4 regions of the Mesobacillus sp. genome follow, and region 4 is predicted to be linked to each of the others. Evidence: riboswitches for the same ligand, from Rfam matches in the RefSeq annotation. Region 4 holds a riboswitch; each other region holds the start of a gene.

Region 1 (4,257 bases), on a different contig from region 4:
AGCAAGAGTCAGCTCACCGGCAAGCTTTTTTGCCGGGATACTCAGGTTCATTCCCTGAAGGATTTCTACGGCCTGATTGAATAGCTGCTTCCAATTGATCCAATGCTGGTTTCCCATTGATTGCACGGTGTGGTTCAGCATGATATTTTCAGCGACTGTCAGCGAAGGAATGATCGCCGTATCAACTTCCTGGTACACGGTCTGGATTCCAAACCGCTGTGCATCTGCCGGCGTCCGGATGTCGATTTTTTCATCTGCCAGGAAAATCTCCCCTGTATAGTGTCCATATGCACCGGAAAGGACCTTCATCAACGTTGATTTGCCTGCTCCATTCGCGCCGATCAGTGCCTGGATTTTGCCTGTCTCTGTGATGAAATCAACGTGGTTCAGTGCGCGCACACCGGGAAACTCTATGCTGATTCCTCTCATCTCTAGTTGTTTAGCTGCCATCCTGTTTCAGCCTCCCCCTATTAATCTGCAAAGCAGACACTCTCTTAGGCTGAGAGTGTCTGCAGGAGATGGTTTGATTTTTAGTGACTGGAAAAAACGGCTTGAAATTTCCAGTTCGTCGATATATTGGTGTTTTCCGCCGATATATTCTATTTTTCGTCGATATATTTTATTTTTCGTCGATATAATTATCTTCTCGCAGATAATTCTTATTTTCTGCTGTTGTCTGATGCAAAGTTGCTGTTAAAATGGCTGATTTCCTTTAAAGTGAGACCAGTTTTATAATTCGGCTGCGTTTTTTTACGAACACGGCTTATTTTTTATAATGATCTCGCAATTTCTTCATCCAGTCCTCTTCGAACGCATCCGATTGGCCCCAGCCAGGGATGATGTCTGCAAGGTTCACCATGTTGACCTTCTCTTTGGACTCCTGAAGCTTTTCCTGTGAAATCAATGCTGCTTCAAGATCGTATGTTGCTGGTGTTTCTTCACCTGCAAGCTTTTTCGCAAGAATTCTCATATTTACCGCACCAATCAGCTTTGGATCAACAGCAGCAGTATATTTCCATGAGCTTCCTTCACCCTGGATTTCCTGAAGGTCAGCATTTGATACGTCAATTCCGTAAATCTTGACTTCATCGCGGCCTGCTTCCTTGATTGCACGGGCAGCACCGATTGCGAATGCGTCCCATGTTGCAAAAATCGCATCGATTTCACCTTTTGGATGCTTGTTCAGCATCGCTGCCACAGCATTCTGTGTCTGGACACTTGTATCTGCAGCGGCAACTCCGAATCTCTCGACTTCCTTGATGCCTGGATTTGCTTTCAATGTTTCCTCATAAACTTTGTTTCTTCTAACCATTGGCGGGAAACCGTCCACCCATAGATAAACAATATTGGCTTCGCCGTTCTGTTCTTTTACAAGCTGATCAAGTGCCAGCTTGGCAAGTGCTTCATCATCCTGGGAAGTTAGAGTGACACCTTCCACCTGAGATATATCTGGATTTGAGTCAAATGTGACCACGCTTTTTCCTTTTTCAGCTAGCTTTTTCACGTCTTCAACCGTTGCCGCATCGTCACCATGTGAAATCAGGAAACCATCGTAGTCCTGCTGAAGCGCCTGGTTGATGGCATCATGGAACTTCGCTGTATCGCCATTTGCTGTGAATACGTCCACCTTGAAGCCGAGCGCTTCGCCTTCTGCCTTAGCACCAGCAAGATATTGGGCAGTATGATCATCCCCGCCGATTTTGCGGATGACCTTGATTTTTACTTCTTCCCCTTTTGCGAACCGGTCTGGCACTCCTTCAACCGGACCGCTTGCGGTCTTTGTTTCTCCGCCGCCGCAGCCTGTCAGAAGCAGCGCCGCCGCAATTGCTGTTAAAAATACTTTCTTTACACCATTTCTCTTCATGTCTAGATCCCCCTTATGTGTTGATTTGCTTTTTGATAAACACAAACAAAAAAACCTCTCCAGAAAAGAGAGGTTTCATCAACGCAGAAGTACAAACGGATTCTTCCTCTCTTATCTTTCAAAACATATAAATGTTTTGCAGGATTTAGCACCAATTCCATAATGGAACGGTTGCCGGGCGTCATAGGGCCAGTCCCTCTGCCACTCTTGATAAGAGAATTTCTTTATTAAGTTAACGGAGCAAATCGATAAACTTACTTTAATCTCCTATAATGATATTGTCAATATTATTATGAAAATTAAATTTTATGTAATTATTTTATTTGAAAATAATACTCACGAATAGGGACTTCCCAATGCAAAATAGGCCTCATAAAAAAGAAGACTCCCAAAATAGGAGTCTTCCATTCCCTCATTATCCCCTGCCTGCGGCGGTCATCCACTCATACTGCCGAAGCTTTACTTCGAACAGTGTCAGCGGGTCACGGTACAGTTCAGGATTTAATCTTAATTTTTCAAGCTCAGTCTTGCCGTATTGAATTTCATTTTCTGCTTCTTCCACGGCTTTCTCGAGCTCAATGAATGGATGTTTGAAGAACAGGTTAACATCGCGTTCAATCGATTTTTCAAAAATCTCGAATTGCTGCAGGAATTTGTTGGCGATTGTGACGCCGATATCATAGTAATCTTCTGTTTCAATGTAGGTTTTATAGCGATTATACAGCATGGTATTGTTTTGCGGCAGCACTCCGAGCAGCTTGCCGGCGCTTTTCAGGAAGAACTGCTGCGGTGTTGAGCGGTGCATGATGTTTACTTTTTCATAAAAGATGCCATTCGTCATCCTGTCGGCGTCGCGGCGCCAGTCATCAAGCACCCTGAAGTCGCAATCAAGCTGCAGGCGATCATCACCATACATTGCATTGAAACCTTCTGCCATTTCGTTCAAATACGATTGGCTATGGTCGAATTCATCCTTCGAAAATTGGATCCAGTCCTCAAGTGTTTCGCGGAACTTCGGCAGGACGGTTCCATCGAAATATTCCTGGATTCTTTTATTCATTTCTTCATCAATTTGATCGTGCAGCTTTCCAAAATCACTTTCCTCTGTAACTAAATCAGAGCAGCTCCGCAGAATTCCGGGAACCTTCTCGATGATATCTGCACGGGTATCGTCCTTGATTTTACGGAACGATTTTTTGATGGAGCGAGATTTTTCTTCCTCAATATCGCCAAGCTGATTGATTGCGCCATTCAGCTTCACAACCATTTCTTCATTCCAGCTGATTGATTCCATATGGTTGTTCTCGATTTCGATTCGCTTATCCAGAAGATACGTGATTGCCCTTCTGACGAAGAATTGCAGCTTGCTTGTGCGCTCTTCCTCAAAATCGATGGCATTTTTATTTGTTTTTATAAAATCGGAGAAGTCCTTGAGCTGCTGCTGGGTATCATAATTAGCCGAGAAGGCGAACATCTTCGCTTCAGGATAATACTGGCTGATTTCAGTCCATGTATTGTCAAATACCTCAATCGCTTCCTGCTGGCTGTAGATCACATCCATTTTATTCAACAGGAAGTGGATCGGCAGGTTCGGGAAATATTCGGAGATCTGCGTAAGGATTTCCCTCTCCTTCTCTGTAAAAGGATCATTTGCATTTAGCACGAACAGCAGGCTGTCGGCATACCTCAGATAATTGAACAGCGGGTGCTTGTCATAGTTATTGCGGTTGACTCCTGGTGTGTCGATTAAAGCCAGGCCATGATCGCGCAAGAATGGGAATTGCGCTTTGAAGTCAATAATCGTCTCGTTTTTATGCGTCTGGCGGCGGACTCCAACTGACTCCTGGAAATCCTCCACTTCGTGAATTTCACGCACGGCTGTATCTGTTATTTCATGGATTTCTGTGTTTTCTTGGTCTTTGAACTGGATTACTGCTGCAGTTGGGGCATTGATCAATTCTTCACCAATGATCGTATTGACAAAGGATGACTTGCCATTGCCTGATACACCAGCAACAAGAAGGTTGTGGGTATTTGATTCATTTAATTCCTGCACCATCCATTTTATCCGGTTTCCAACTTCGATTTCATGCTCCTCAGCCCATTTGATGATAGCTGAAAATAACTCCATGCTATCCTCATAGCCATTATTGTATTCCCGTGAATTCAGGACCAGATTTTCTGCATCATGGATCGCAGACGGGCTGATTTTCGATGGAAAGACTTCATTCCAGGCAATGATGGATGATGCTGACACCAGGCTATTTGCCGGTGTCGTGATTTTTAGCCAGTTCGTTAAAAGCTCAGGAATCAATGGAGAAATTTCTTTGATTAGACGATCGCCATTGATTAGTTCAAAATATGCTTCCTGATAAACTGGTGACAGCTGGCTC
Region 2 (4,257 bases), on a different contig from region 4:
GAAAAACGGCAAACATTTCATCTGAAAGTTCGGGATTTTGCATCCAGTCCCTTCCCTCGTATGTCACCTGGGAAACCTTTTGCCCAGCGCCAAAGCACTCATACACGGTACATCCCTTAAAGCCAATGAAACGCAAATTTGTATGTTTGCTGCATTTAAAATCGTTTTGAAGGTTGCTGCAAGGAATACCGCCAGCTTTATCCTTTGCAAAATCAGCAGATTTGGCAAAAGGCAATGCTACACAGCAAAGTCCAAAGCAGCTTCCACAGTCAGAGCTCAATTTATTTATAAGATCATGGTCATTTATTACTTGATTTGGCACTTTCCACAACTCCGTCTCAATTAACTCAAAAACATCCACTCTAATCAGTCTAGCATATTTTTCCTTAAAAATAGTAAAAGCAGCGGACGAAATTCGCCACGCTGCTTCTCAATCCTTTATACTCTCGATAAAGAATACTCAGCCTGAAGCTCTCTTTTCAGAAATCCTGCAAGCTCCAGCATTCCATATTTACCAGCCGCTTTTTCTGCATCAGAATTATAATTCGTATTCGTATTGATATCGTAGGTGAAAATTTCTCCCTGCTCATTCTGAATGAATTCAATTCCCGCTACGAAAATGTTATTTGCTTTAAGTACCCTCTTGTATTTTTCAATGATTGAATCATAAAAGCTTTCTTTTATCTGGAATTTGGGTTTCTGTTCAGTTTCTTCTCCGACAGGACAAAATAGGTCTCCAATCTGGCAGGCATCTGCAGGACATAGTTCAAAGCCTTCTGACGTATCAACTCTTACAGCATAGACAAATTCTCCGCCAACAAATTCACACCTAGTGATGCTGCTGTCTGGCGACTGGATATACTCCTGGATCAGGGTTACACCGTCTACCGGTTCTTCGAATGAAGCCCCTCCCACATATGACTTCAAGCCTTCAATCGACTGGAATAGCTGTACGCCGAGCCCCTTGCCTGCCCGGTTATGCTTCGTTATAAAAGGTTTTCCCTCGAAATCCCTGGCTGCTTCAAGCAGGTGTTCCTTCCCGACTGCCGCTATTGTCTTTGGCGTTTTTACACCATGCTTGTTTAGTTCAAGGTATTGTTTTACCTTGCTCACTTCAAGCTCAAGGGCCCTCGTTCCGTTGAATACTTTCCTGCCGTGGCTTTCCAGCCAGGCTAGTACTTGTGATGCATACTCTGGTGCAAAACGATGCCCCCTTGTATGGGAAGATGCACTCATCCTGCTGTAAAAGATGCCTTCTGGCGGCTCTGCTGTTAAATCCAATGTTCCCTGATCAAGATGCCATTCTTCAAACGGGACATTCAATTCCTCAAGTCTTTTTGTCAGATGAATGGTCCATTCGCTATTTTCATGAATTATATATACTTTGCTCATAGTTTCATCTCCTTTTTATTAGGCTCTGTTATACAAAGCTGTTGATTTTCGTTCCAGGCGCTTCGCTTTCCTCGGGGCGTGCGCTGAGCCTCCTCGGCGCTTCGCTTCTGCGGGGTAAAATGGCCCCTTCTTTTCGGGCCATTTCTACCTAGGTCTCACCTGCCCGCTTATCCCGAAGGAGTCTGCGCGCCTGGAACGAAGAGCAACAGGATTATAATTCAACATTGGTATATTACAGAGCCTTTTATTAAAAAAACTTAAACGGCCAGGCTTTTTCTTTTTTCCTCAACAAGCGGCATGACTTGTTTTGCGAACCGCTCCATTTCCTCAAGCTGAGGAGAGAATTGCAGAAGCAGCAGACCAAGTCCAGCTTCCTCATACTGTAAAATCTCTTCAGCAATCTGGTCTGGTGTTCCAATTAAATTTGGCCTCAATCCGCGATTGGAAACGGAGTAATCCTGAAGCTGGATCTGCTGTTCCAGCTGGGATTTGCTTGTGAAATCTTTAAAACCGGCATATGCACTGGATTCCTTCACATCCGTAATTCTTGCGAGTTCAGCCTGTGCCTCTTCCTCGGTATCCCTGCAAATGACGTAAGCTGCCATCCCGAACTCTGACAGCTCAGGATTCTCGGTTTTTGCTCTCCGAGATTTCATATCGGAAATCTTTCTTTCAATCTCTTCCACAGTGCCGCCATGCATCACATATGCATCACATTTTTCCACAATCGTCTGTTTGCCTTTCTCGCTTTCGCCACCGGCATACAAAATTGGATTAGGCCGCTGGACTGGTTTTGGATATAGCTTAGTATCTTTCAGCTGATAGAAATTTCCGTCAAAAGAAAAACTAGGTTCGCTCCAAAGCCCTTTCAGGACATCGATGAACTCCCTTGTTCTGTCATAACGCTCGTCATGCTCTGTGAAGATTCCGCCATACTGTCGGGCTTCCTCTTCTCACCATGCTGAAACGACATTCAGGGTAAATCGTCCATTACTGATTTGATCAATATTTGCTGCCATTTTGGCAGTGATTGCAGGATTGTGAAATCCCGGACGCACTGCTGCCATGATTTCTATCTTCTCAGTTACCGATGCCAGTGCCGCTGCAGTAGTCCAGGCTTCGAGCGAATCATGCTCCGGCCCTTTGATATCATTCAAGTAAAGCTCTGCTATTAAAGTTGTTGAATATCCCCAACGCTCTGCAGCCTGGATCAATTCCTTGTTATACTCGAACGTAGCCGGCATTTGTTCATCCTCAACATTTCTTAACCATCCACCGAAAATCGGCAGCCAAAAACCATACTTCATCCTAATCTCTCCTCCGCTGCTTAACATTAACTCTACTATACCAACCTGTTAAGTTGGCATTATGGATAAAAAATTTAACACTTAAAACTGTCAGAACAACTCGTTTTCCTTTTTACAAGTTGGATTGTTCTAATGCACCGTCTGGTACAATATTCCGCTTTTCAAATTTGAATCTTTCAAAAGTACAATCCTGAAAAAGCCTCCGATAAAACAAAAACTCCCTTCATAAAGAAGAGAGTTCAATAAGCACTCTCTTCTCATCTTTCAGACAATAATGTCCGCAGGAATTGGCACAGTATTCGTAAAGAACCTGTTGCCGAGGTTTCGCAGGGCCTATCCCTCCACCTCTCTTGATAAGAAGAAAATCATATAAAGTTTTAGTTCACTAAAGTGATAATATTCTAAATTAATATAAAAGTCAATTCGTTTACCGAAATATTTTTTTATTTTGTTTGGGCAAGCAAAAACTGATCTACACGCTGAGCTGCCTCTGTCAGGCGTTCAGACGGCTGCACCATTGCGATTCGGACATAGCCCTCTCCCTGTTTGCCAAAAGCATCACCTGGCACAACAGCGACTCCCTCCTCCTCAATCAGCTTGAATGCAAACTCTCGTGACTTCCACCCCGCAGGAATCTTTGCCCAGACAAACATAGTTGCCGGTGATTTAGCAACCTGCCAGCCGCTGTCCCTCAAACCATTGATCAAGGTATCCCGCCTTAGTTCATATTGATTCACCTGGTCCTGCAGGAAAGAGAAATCTGAAGTCAGCGCCGTCACTGCTGCTTTCTGGATCGGCAGAAAAATCCCGTAATCGATATGTGATTTGAAGGATGCGAGACAGCTTATGACTTCTGGATTCCCTACCACATATCCAATCCGGCAGCCTGCCATATTAAATGTTTTTGAGAGCGAGTTGAATTCCACGCCCACTTCCTTCGCACCAGGAACCGACATGAAGCTAATTTGCGGGTTATTGTCAAAAATCAGCTCTGAATAGGCAAAATCATGGACAACCAGGATATTATGCAGCTTTGCAAACTGCACAACCTCCTCGAAAAAGCTTCTATCCGCCAGCGCTGTGACAGGGTTTCCCGGGTAGCTTAATATCATCATTTTCGCTTTCGCCAATACATCTGCAGGAACTTCATCAAGCTTGGGCAGAAATTTGTTCTCCGCCAGCAACGGCATTGGATGAATCATCCCTCCCGCGATATTCACGCTAGCTTCATAGATTGGATAACCCGGATCAGGTACAAGCACATAATCCCCTGGATCGATGATTGCAGTAGCCAGATGAGCAAGTCCATCCTGCGATCCCATTAGCTGCAGCACTTCATTTTGATCATTCAGTTCTACTCCATAGCGCTCCCGGTAAAAATAAGCCACTGCCTCATTAAATTCGCTGATTCCCTTCAAAGTATATCCGTATTTGGAAGGATCCTTTGAATACTCAACAAGTGTATCAACAACAAAAGATGGCGGCTGAAAATCCGGGCTGCCAATACTAAGATCAATTACATCTTTCCCGTTCAGCTTGGCTGCCTGCTTCCGGTCGA
Region 3 (4,257 bases), on a different contig from region 4:
TTCATCGAGCTTTCAGATGACTACAGCATTGAAGAAATCAAACTCCCAATGAGCATGGCAGGCAAAAACCTGATCGAGATCAATCTCCGTGCAAAATACAATATCACCGTTATCGGAGTAAAAACAGGTACGAAGGTAGACATTTCCCCTGACCCTGAAAAAACATTAAGAGCCGAAGACATCCTGATCGTTCTCGGAGAAAACGGAGATTTGAACAGATTTTCAAAAGTGAAATAATCTAGCTAGGCAGGCTGTTTTGTACAGCCTGCCTTATTTTTGGGGAAGATGCGTGGCGATTAATGACCTGCTGCTTCATTTGAGCCCTATTTTTCCGAGTATTGGAATTTTCGGTCATTAATGTGCTCTATTTATGGCCTTTTTCCGGTGGCTGGAATTTTCGGTCACAAATCTGCATCATTGGTCCCCTTTTTTCCGGTGCCTGATAATTTTGTTCAGCAACCAGTGTCAATTGCATCTGCACCATTCTCTCCATTGGCTCCCTGTATTTTAATAAACTGCAAACGATCAGGAAATAACCTTAGCCTAAAGCTGGGGAAGAGAAATATTTCGGTTTCCGTATTTAACATTAACAGGTAAAATGTAATTATCGCGGCTGATGTGCTGTGATACTTTTTACTTGTTTGTACAATCAGGGGATAGATAAATAGAAACTGGCATGGAAAAGTGATTACAAAAAGAAGGTGAAGGGCATGAAACAGGCTGATTTGTTTTTGGCTTTTTTTCGGGTCGGAATTCTCGGCTATGGGGGCGGTCCGTCCTCCATTCCACTAGTACATAAGGAAGTTGTAGAGAAATATAAATGGATGGATTCAGATGAATTCAGCGATATCCTTGCATTGGGAAATGCCCTCCCAGGTCCGATTAACACAAAAATGGCCGGTTATATCGGCTTCCGGGTGGGCGGAGTTCTTGGGATGATAACCGCGCTTGCAGCAACAATCATACCGACAATCATCTTGATGATCCTCCTCCTGACCGGTCTTAATGCCTACAAGGATGAGCCGTGGGTAAGCGGGATGGCCCAGGCTGTCGTGCCAGTTGTTGCTGTAATGCTTGCTGTCCTTACCTGGGACTTTATAAAAAAATCGGGTACCTCCAAGCTGGGATGGAAATGGACTGTTATTGCGCTCGGAGGCAGCCTGCTGCTGCTTCAGTTTCTGCACCTGCATCCAGCAATCCTGATTTTTGTGCTGTTAATCGGTGCCTTGCTCATGAAGGGACCATCTCCCTCCATGCAAAAAGATGCGGGAGGGGATAAGTGATGCTTTATTTTAAAATATTTTTGGCATTTTTCATTCCTGGGATTCTCGGCTATGGCGGCGGCCCAGCTTCCATTCCGCTGATTGAGAACGAGGTCGTCGACCGCTACGGCTGGATGACGGTCAATGAGTTCAGCGAAGTGCTCGCGATGGGTAATGCATTGCCGGGACCAATAGCCACGAAAATGGCCGGCTATATTGGCTATTCCGAGGGCGGGGTTCTGGGTGCTATAGTAGGAGTCTTTGCAACGGTGGCGCCTTCGCTGGTCTTGATGATCGGACTCCTTGGCTTGCTTATGAAGTTTAAAGATTCACCCAAGGTAAAACGGCTGACCATTATTGTCCGTCCGGTAATTGCTGTATTGCTTGGAGTCATGACCTACGATTTCCTTTTCTCTTCTTATGAAGGAGTCGGGCTTCTGCAGACCATTCTTATCGGCGGCATCAGCTATGTGTTAATGGAAAAGATGAAAGTGCATTCTGCTTATGTCATTGCTGGTGCATTAGTTTATGGAGCCCTTGTTTTATCATAAAAAGGGGGTTCCTATTTTCTATTTTGCTTTTTTGCTGAAAAAAATTTCTCTATACTGCCTCAACGATGAAAGCGATACCATTATAAAGTTCGCAAAAATACTATGTTGACAAACAAATCAGAAGGTTTTATGATTTCTATTATTAAAATTAAATAAGTTACTTATCAAGAGTGACCGAGGGACTAGGCCCTATGACGTCCGGCAACCTCCATTTTGGAACGGTGCCACTTCCTGCAGAATGAATTCATTCTGAGAGATAAGTCGTATAGATTTTTACGATGCCTCTTTCTGTGAATGAAAGAGGCATTTTTTATTTTTTACCGTTACGAAAGAACCTGGGACGGGGGGAAAGAAATGATTGAGATAAAAGAATTGGTCAAGGTATATGAAACGAAAAAAGGTACAGTTACCGGGGTTGATCATGTTTCATTAAAAGTTAATAAAGGGGAGGTTTTTGGAATCGTCGGCTACAGCGGAGCAGGGAAAAGCTCTTTGCTCAGATGCCTGAACCTCCTGGAAAAGCCGACGTCTGGCCAGGTGATCATCGACGGAGTCGAGCTCACTGGATTAAATAAAAATGACCTGCGCAAGGCGCGCTTGAAAATCGGTATGATTTTTCAGCATTTTCATCTGGTCAGTGCCAAAACAGTGAGTGAGAATATTGCTTTTGCATTAAAAGCGGCTGGCACTCCAAAAGGAGAAATTGCCGATAGAGTCGTAGAACTCCTGGATATGGTTGGCCTGTCAGATAAGAAAGATGTCTATCCGGCCCAATTATCCGGCGGCCAAAAACAGCGTGTCGGCATAGCGCGTGCGCTGGCGAACAACCCATCTGTGCTGTTGTGTGACGAAGCAACCTCTGCATTGGACCCAAGCACAACCCAATCGATTCTGGCTCTTTTGAAAAAGATCAATATCGAGCTAGGCATAACAATTGTTCTTATCACCCATGAGATGGAGGTAGTGAAGACCATTTGTGACAGAATGGCGGTTATGCAGGATGGAAAGGTCATCGAGGAAGGCAATGTATACGATGTTTTCGCCAACCCGCAGGAGCAGCTGACAAAAGACTTTGTAAACTCGATTCTCAAGTTCGATCTTCCTGAAAGGCTGCTGGAGGGAAGGTCCGGGAAAATCATCAAAATCTTTTTCCAGGGTGCGATCGCAGAACAATCCGTCATTTCCGATGTATTCCAGAAGTTCAAGGTCCGCGGCAATATCCTTCATGGAAAAATCGAATACATACAGGATGTACCTTTAGGTATTTTTATCATGGAGGTAACAGGAGATATACAAGAGCTTGATCGTGCAATCGACTATATCGGATCAAGAACAAAAAATCTGGAGGTGATTCACGATGCTGCCTGAAAGCCTGGTCTCCCTGCTTCCTGAATTGAACAAAGCTTTTTTTGAAACCATTTATATGGTCGGGATTTCAATCCTTGTGTCAGTCATTGTCGGGCTGCCAACGGGAGTGCTGCTGTTTGTGACTGATAAAGGCTTGTTCCTTGAAAATCGGATTTTTAAGAATATTGCTGGCTTCATCGTGAATATGATCCGTTCAGTTCCATTTATTATCCTGTTGATTGCCCTGCTGCCGCTGGCAAACTTAATCGCTGGTACGACAATCGGGCCAACAGCAGCATCTGTTTCATTATCGGTAGCTGCCATTCCGTTTTTTGCGAGAATTGTAGAGCAAAGCTTCCGGGAGATTGATAAAGGAGTCATTGAGGCGGCAGTCGCTACGGGTGCCACCCCGTGGATGATCATTAAAGATGTCCTTATTCCAGAAGCCCGCCCTGGAATCGTCCAGGGAGTGACGATTACAATCATCAGCCTTGTTGCATACTCAGCAATGGCAGGTATTGTCGGCGGCGGGGGAGTCGGGGACCTTGCAATCCGTTTCGGCTACTATCGCTATGACAACACCGTCATGATTACTACAGTTATTATCCTGATTTGCCTTGTCCAGCTTATTCAGTTCGGCGGGGATAAAATCGCCAGATTAGTAGATAAAAGATAACAATAAAAAATGGGGGTTATTTTAATGAAAAAGCTTTTGTACTCAGTCATCTTACTATTAACAATTGGATTGCTTGCTGCATGCGGCAGTGATTCATCTTCAACTGGAGAAGCCAAGGAAGACAGCAAACAGGTTACATTTGGCGCAACATCTGGACCGTACAGTGATATGGTATCAAAGGCAATCAAACCATTGCTTGAGAAAAAAGGCTATGAAGTAAAGATTGTGGAATTCAGCGATTATATCCAGCCAAACATCGCACTATCAAAAGGTGACCTGGATGCAAACCTGTTCCAGCATAAAGTATACATGGAGAATTTCGCAAAAGAACATAACATTGAATTATCTGAAGTCATCGTTGTTCCTACTGCTCCAATGGGCATCTATTCAAAGGAATTCTCATCGCTTGATGAAGTGGCAG
Region 4 (4,257 bases):
TGCACATTCACAAGAATATAATAAATCTTACCGAAGGCTGGTGTCCCCAAGCTGATCAGCATATTTCACTGATTGGAAATGAGGGGAATATGCGGTATTTGCTCGATGGGAAAATTAAACTTCGTGATGCTATACAACTCGGATATGTGAAATTGGAGTGCCCTTTCAGAACTTTGCTTGCGCTGGAGTCCATAATTTATCTGGCACGGCCGCTGCCTGAAGAAGTTTTTATCTGAAAAATTAAAAAATATTTGACCGCTTGATTCACTGCATGATATTATCACTTTAACTTGTAAAATTAATTTGAACATCAACTGAATATTCTTATCAAGAGAGGCGGAGGGACTGGCCCAATGAAGCCCGGCAACCGGTTTTAAACACGGTGCTAATTCCATCAGAGGTAATGCTCTGAAAGATAAGGAGAGATGATCATGAACCCTCTTCTTAAGAAGAGGGTTTTTTTGCATCTTCTTTCCTAAAATTAATCTGATTGAATGGAGAGATGGAAATGGCGAAAGAACAGCAAAATTACAAAATTGAAACATTAGGAGTCCATGGGGGGCAGTCGCCTGACCCGGTGACAGGAGCTCGTTCGCTTCCGATTTATTCGAGCAATGCCTTTCAATTCAATGATACGAACCATGCGGCAGATCTTTTCGCTTTGAAAGAAGAGGGATATATTTACTCAAGGATACATAACCCGACGGTTACGGCCCTTGAGGAAAAGGTTGCATTGCTGGAGGGGGGCATTGGGGCACTCGCGGTAGCCAGCGGGATGGCAGCTATCACTATGTCCATTCTTAATGTCGCGCATGCCGGAGATGAAGTTGTAGCGTCATCCAATTTATACGGCGGAACTTATAATCTGTTTGCCGTGACTTTGCCTAAGTACGGAATTAAAGTTAAGTTTGTAGATGCAACAGACCCGGAAAATTTCCGTAAAGCGATTACTCCTAATACAAAAGCTGTCTTTGCTGAAACAATCGGCAACCCAAGTCTCAGGATCCTTGATATTAAGGCAGTTGCGGACATTGCCCATGAAGCAGGAGTTCCGCTGATTATTGATAATACATTTGCCACTCCATACCTTTGCAGGCCGATTGAGCATGGTGCAGATATCGTTATCCACTCGGCGACTAAATGGCTGCTGGGTAATGGTACTGTTTTAGGAGGAATTATCGTCGACGGCGGTAATTTTGACTGGAAATCTCCTAAATTCCCTGGATTCAATGAGCCTGATTCCAGCTATCATGATTTGGTTTACAGTGAAGCAATCGGGCCAGCCGCCTTTATCGTTAAAGCCAGAGTCCAGCTTTTACGAGACCTCGGTCCATCAATCAGCCCTGCTAGCGCTTTCCAGTTCAACCTTGGAATTGAAACACTCCATGTGCGCATGAAAGAGCATGTGGCCAATACACGAAAGCTCGTTGAATTCCTGGAAGCCCATCCGGCTGTCACCTGGGTATCCTATCCGGGGAATGATCAGCATCCTGATAAAAAGCTTGCTGACCAGTACTTGCCGAAGGGGGCAGGTTCAGTTGTCATATTTGGCATTGAAGGAGGACGCGAAGCAGGGGCGAAGCTGATCAATTCGGTCAACTTATGGTCCCATCTCGCCAATGTTGGAGATGCCAAGAGCCTGATCATTCACCCTGCCAGCACGACCCACCAGCAGCTGGACTCTGAAGGACTCAAAGCGGCAGGAGTTCCTGAGGACCTGATTCGCTTATCAGTTGGAATCGAAAATATAGATGATATTCTCGCAGACCTTGAGCAGGCCATTGAAAAAGCAACTGGGGTCCCATCCGTCCTTGCTTAAGTTGAATATCCAGAACATTCCACTTAATATTTAGAAATAATTTTGTTGACACTCTTTTTTATTCCGTGCTAAAATCACACTCGTACTGAAAAAACGATGAAATAATTTAATAGCGTACTCTTATCAAGAGAGGTGGAGGGAAGTGCCCTATGAAGCCCGGCAACCGTCAGTAAGCTTGCTTATTGAAATGGTGCCAATTCACTCAAAGCTGGAGCTTTGAAAGATGAGAGAAAGGATAGCCTACAATTATGCCTTTCTGCTCATATGCAGAGAGGCTTTTATTATTTTAAGAACATGATTTGGTTCCCGAATGACCTTGGAATCCATGCTCTACTCAAGTTTGAATGATTTTGTTAAGGGAATGGGAAACTAGATTGATAACATCGATAAATATTAGTGGACTAACGCTGTTTAGATGTGAAAAAACACGGGTGCAAAGAAGGTGAGTCAATTGATTTCGATAAAAAAAGCAATCAAAATTTATTCATCAAAAAGAGGAGAGGTAAAAGCCGTTGACGACGTCAACCTGGATATTAAAGAAGGCGAAATCTTCGGTGTAATTGGTTATAGTGGTGCTGGTAAAAGTACATTGATCCGCATGCTGAACGGGCTGGAGATTCCTACTTCAGGATCGGTGGTCGTGGCTGGCAGGGAAGTTTCGAGAATAAGAGGTGCTGAACTGCGGAAAGCCCGCCAGGAAATCAGCATGATTTTCCAGCATTTTAATTTGCTCTGGTCAAGGACAGTCGCAGAAAATATCGCTTTTCCGCTTGAAATCGCCGGAGTGCCAAAGGATGCCAGGGAAAAGCGCGTGAAAGAACTAATTGATCTTGTTGGCCTTGAGGGCAGAGGGGATGCTTATCCATCTCAGCTGAGCGGGGGACAGAAGCAGAGGGTCGGGATTGCAAGGGCTCTTGCGAATAACCCGAAAGTACTGCTTTGTGATGAAGCCACTTCAGCACTTGATCCGCAGACAACTGACCAAATCCTTGACCTGCTTGTTGACATCAATGAGAGACTGGGTCTGACGATAGTCCTGATTACTCATGAGATGCATGTCATCAGGAAAATCTGCCATCGGGTCGCTGTCATGGAAGGCGGGCGAGTGGTAGAAACCGGGCCGGTGCTGGAGGTATTTAAAAATCCTCAGCAGCCAATCACCAAGAGATTTGTCCAGCAGGTTACCGAGCCTGAAGAAACAAAAGAAACAGTCGAGCACTTATTATCTCGTTACCCTCACGGACGTGTTGTCCAGCTGACATTCGTTGGCGAGGGCGCAGAACAGCCGCTGATCACCAACTTGATCAGGGAATTCCCGATAATGGTGAATATTTTACAAGGGAAGATTTCACAGACCCAAAATGGTTCATATGGTACTTTGTTCATCCACATGGATGGAGAAGATAGCGACCTTAAGCGGGCAATCGATTATATCAGTCAGCAGGAAGTTGGAGTGGAGGTGGTAAGCAATGGCTGAGAAATTCTTTCCAAACGTGAACTGGGACAGAATGTGGGAAGCTACTGTTGAAACACTATACATGAGTGCCATCTCAGTGGTTGCCACCTTTATTCTTGGAGCCATTCTCGGCTTACTGCTGTTCCTGACATCAAAGGGCAATATTTGGGAAAATAGACCGGTGAATGTTGTGTTAAGTGCAATCGTAAATATTTTTAGGTCCATCCCATTCATTATTCTGATTGTCTTGTTAATCCCCTTCACGCTATTCCTTTTGGGTACCATGATTGGGGTGAATGCAGCTTTACCAGCATTGATCATTGGCTCGGCTCCTTTCTATGCAAGGATGGTTGAAATCGGCTTGCGTGAAATTGACAAGGGAGTCATCGAGGCTGCTAAATCAATGGGAGCGAAAACAACAACAATCATTTGGAAGGTGCTCCTCCCTGAGTCAATGCCTGCGCTCGTGTCAGGGATTACCGTTACAGCAATTGCGCTGGTAAGCTACACAGCGATGGCAGGTGTCATTGGAGCAGGCGGTTTGGGAAACCTTGCTTATCTTGAAGGCTTCCAGCGCAGCAGGAACGATGTAACCTTAATGGCAACAATCATTATTTTAATCATAGTTTTTGTCATTCAATTTGTGGGTGACTTTTTCACAAGAAAATTAGACAAACGATAAGAGGAGAGAAAAACATGAAAAAATGGCTTCTTGTATTTTTAACATTAGCATTATCCACTGTATTGGCTGCTTGCGGCACATCTGAAGAAAAAACAGAAGGCGGCAAGGAAGAAAGCAAGAAAATCGTAGTAGGTGCTTCAAACGTACCTCACGCTGAAATCCTTGAAGAAGCAAAACCTCTTCTTGAAGAAAAAGGCTATGAGCTAGAAATCAAAACGTTTAATGATTATGTAGTACCTAATCAGGCGTTAGAATCAAAAGAGCTTGATGCAAACTATTTCCAGCACATTCCTTACCTTG

Evidence for each region. A riboswitch is a leader RNA that binds a small molecule or an ion and turns the genes downstream of it on or off. The one in region 4 is predicted to bind S-adenosylmethionine.
Region 1: it holds a riboswitch for S-adenosylmethionine, as region 4 does, so the genes downstream of both, AC3EBE_RS20295 (sugar ABC transporter substrate-binding protein) here and AC3EBE_RS11655 (methionine ABC transporter ATP-binding protein) in region 4, are expected to answer to the same signal.
Region 2: it holds a riboswitch for S-adenosylmethionine, as region 4 does, so the genes downstream of both, AC3EBE_RS10560 (LLM class flavin-dependent oxidoreductase) here and AC3EBE_RS11655 (methionine ABC transporter ATP-binding protein) in region 4, are expected to answer to the same signal.
Region 3: it holds a riboswitch for S-adenosylmethionine, as region 4 does, so the genes downstream of both, AC3EBE_RS02405 (methionine ABC transporter ATP-binding protein) here and AC3EBE_RS11655 (methionine ABC transporter ATP-binding protein) in region 4, are expected to answer to the same signal.

The regions. Positions count from the first base shown of each region.
Region 1 is NZ_JBYNSB010000055.1:76,331-80,587, forward strand. Features, by position in the region: gene AC3EBE_RS20290 (sugar ABC transporter ATP-binding protein) at 1-450, opposite strand, end outside; gene AC3EBE_RS20295 (sugar ABC transporter substrate-binding protein) at 764-1,864, opposite strand; SAM riboswitch class I at 1,973-2,081, opposite strand; gene AC3EBE_RS20300 (dynamin family protein) at 2,280-4,257, opposite strand, start outside.
Region 2 is NZ_JBYNSB010000027.1:34,442-38,698, reverse strand. Features, by position in the region: gene AC3EBE_RS10570 (pentapeptide repeat-containing protein) at 1-322, opposite strand, end outside; gene AC3EBE_RS10565 (ATP-grasp domain-containing protein) at 439-1,392, opposite strand; partial or broken gene AC3EBE_RS10560 (LLM class flavin-dependent oxidoreductase) at 1,650-2,699, opposite strand; SAM riboswitch class I at 2,954-3,059, opposite strand; gene AC3EBE_RS10555 (LL-diaminopimelate aminotransferase) at 3,143-4,257, opposite strand, start outside.
Region 3 is NZ_JBYNSB010000009.1:56,850-61,106, forward strand. Features, by position in the region: gene AC3EBE_RS02390 (potassium channel family protein) at 1-237, shown strand, start outside; gene AC3EBE_RS02395 (chromate transporter) at 711-1,283, shown strand; gene AC3EBE_RS02400 (chromate transporter) at 1,283-1,813, shown strand; SAM riboswitch class I at 1,972-2,076, shown strand; gene AC3EBE_RS02405 (methionine ABC transporter ATP-binding protein) at 2,168-3,181, shown strand; gene AC3EBE_RS02410 (methionine ABC transporter permease) at 3,171-3,836, shown strand; gene AC3EBE_RS02415 (MetQ/NlpA family ABC transporter substrate-binding protein) at 3,861-4,257, shown strand, end outside.
Region 4 is NZ_JBYNSB010000030.1:87,898-92,154, forward strand. Features, by position in the region: gene AC3EBE_RS11645 (hypothetical protein) at 1-236, shown strand, start outside; SAM riboswitch class I at 322-422, shown strand; gene AC3EBE_RS11650 (O-acetylhomoserine aminocarboxypropyltransferase/cysteine synthase family protein) at 509-1,819, shown strand; SAM riboswitch class I at 1,937-2,049, shown strand; gene AC3EBE_RS11655 (methionine ABC transporter ATP-binding protein) at 2,271-3,296, shown strand; gene AC3EBE_RS11660 (methionine ABC transporter permease) at 3,289-3,957, shown strand; gene AC3EBE_RS11665 (MetQ/NlpA family ABC transporter substrate-binding protein) at 3,972-4,257, shown strand, end outside.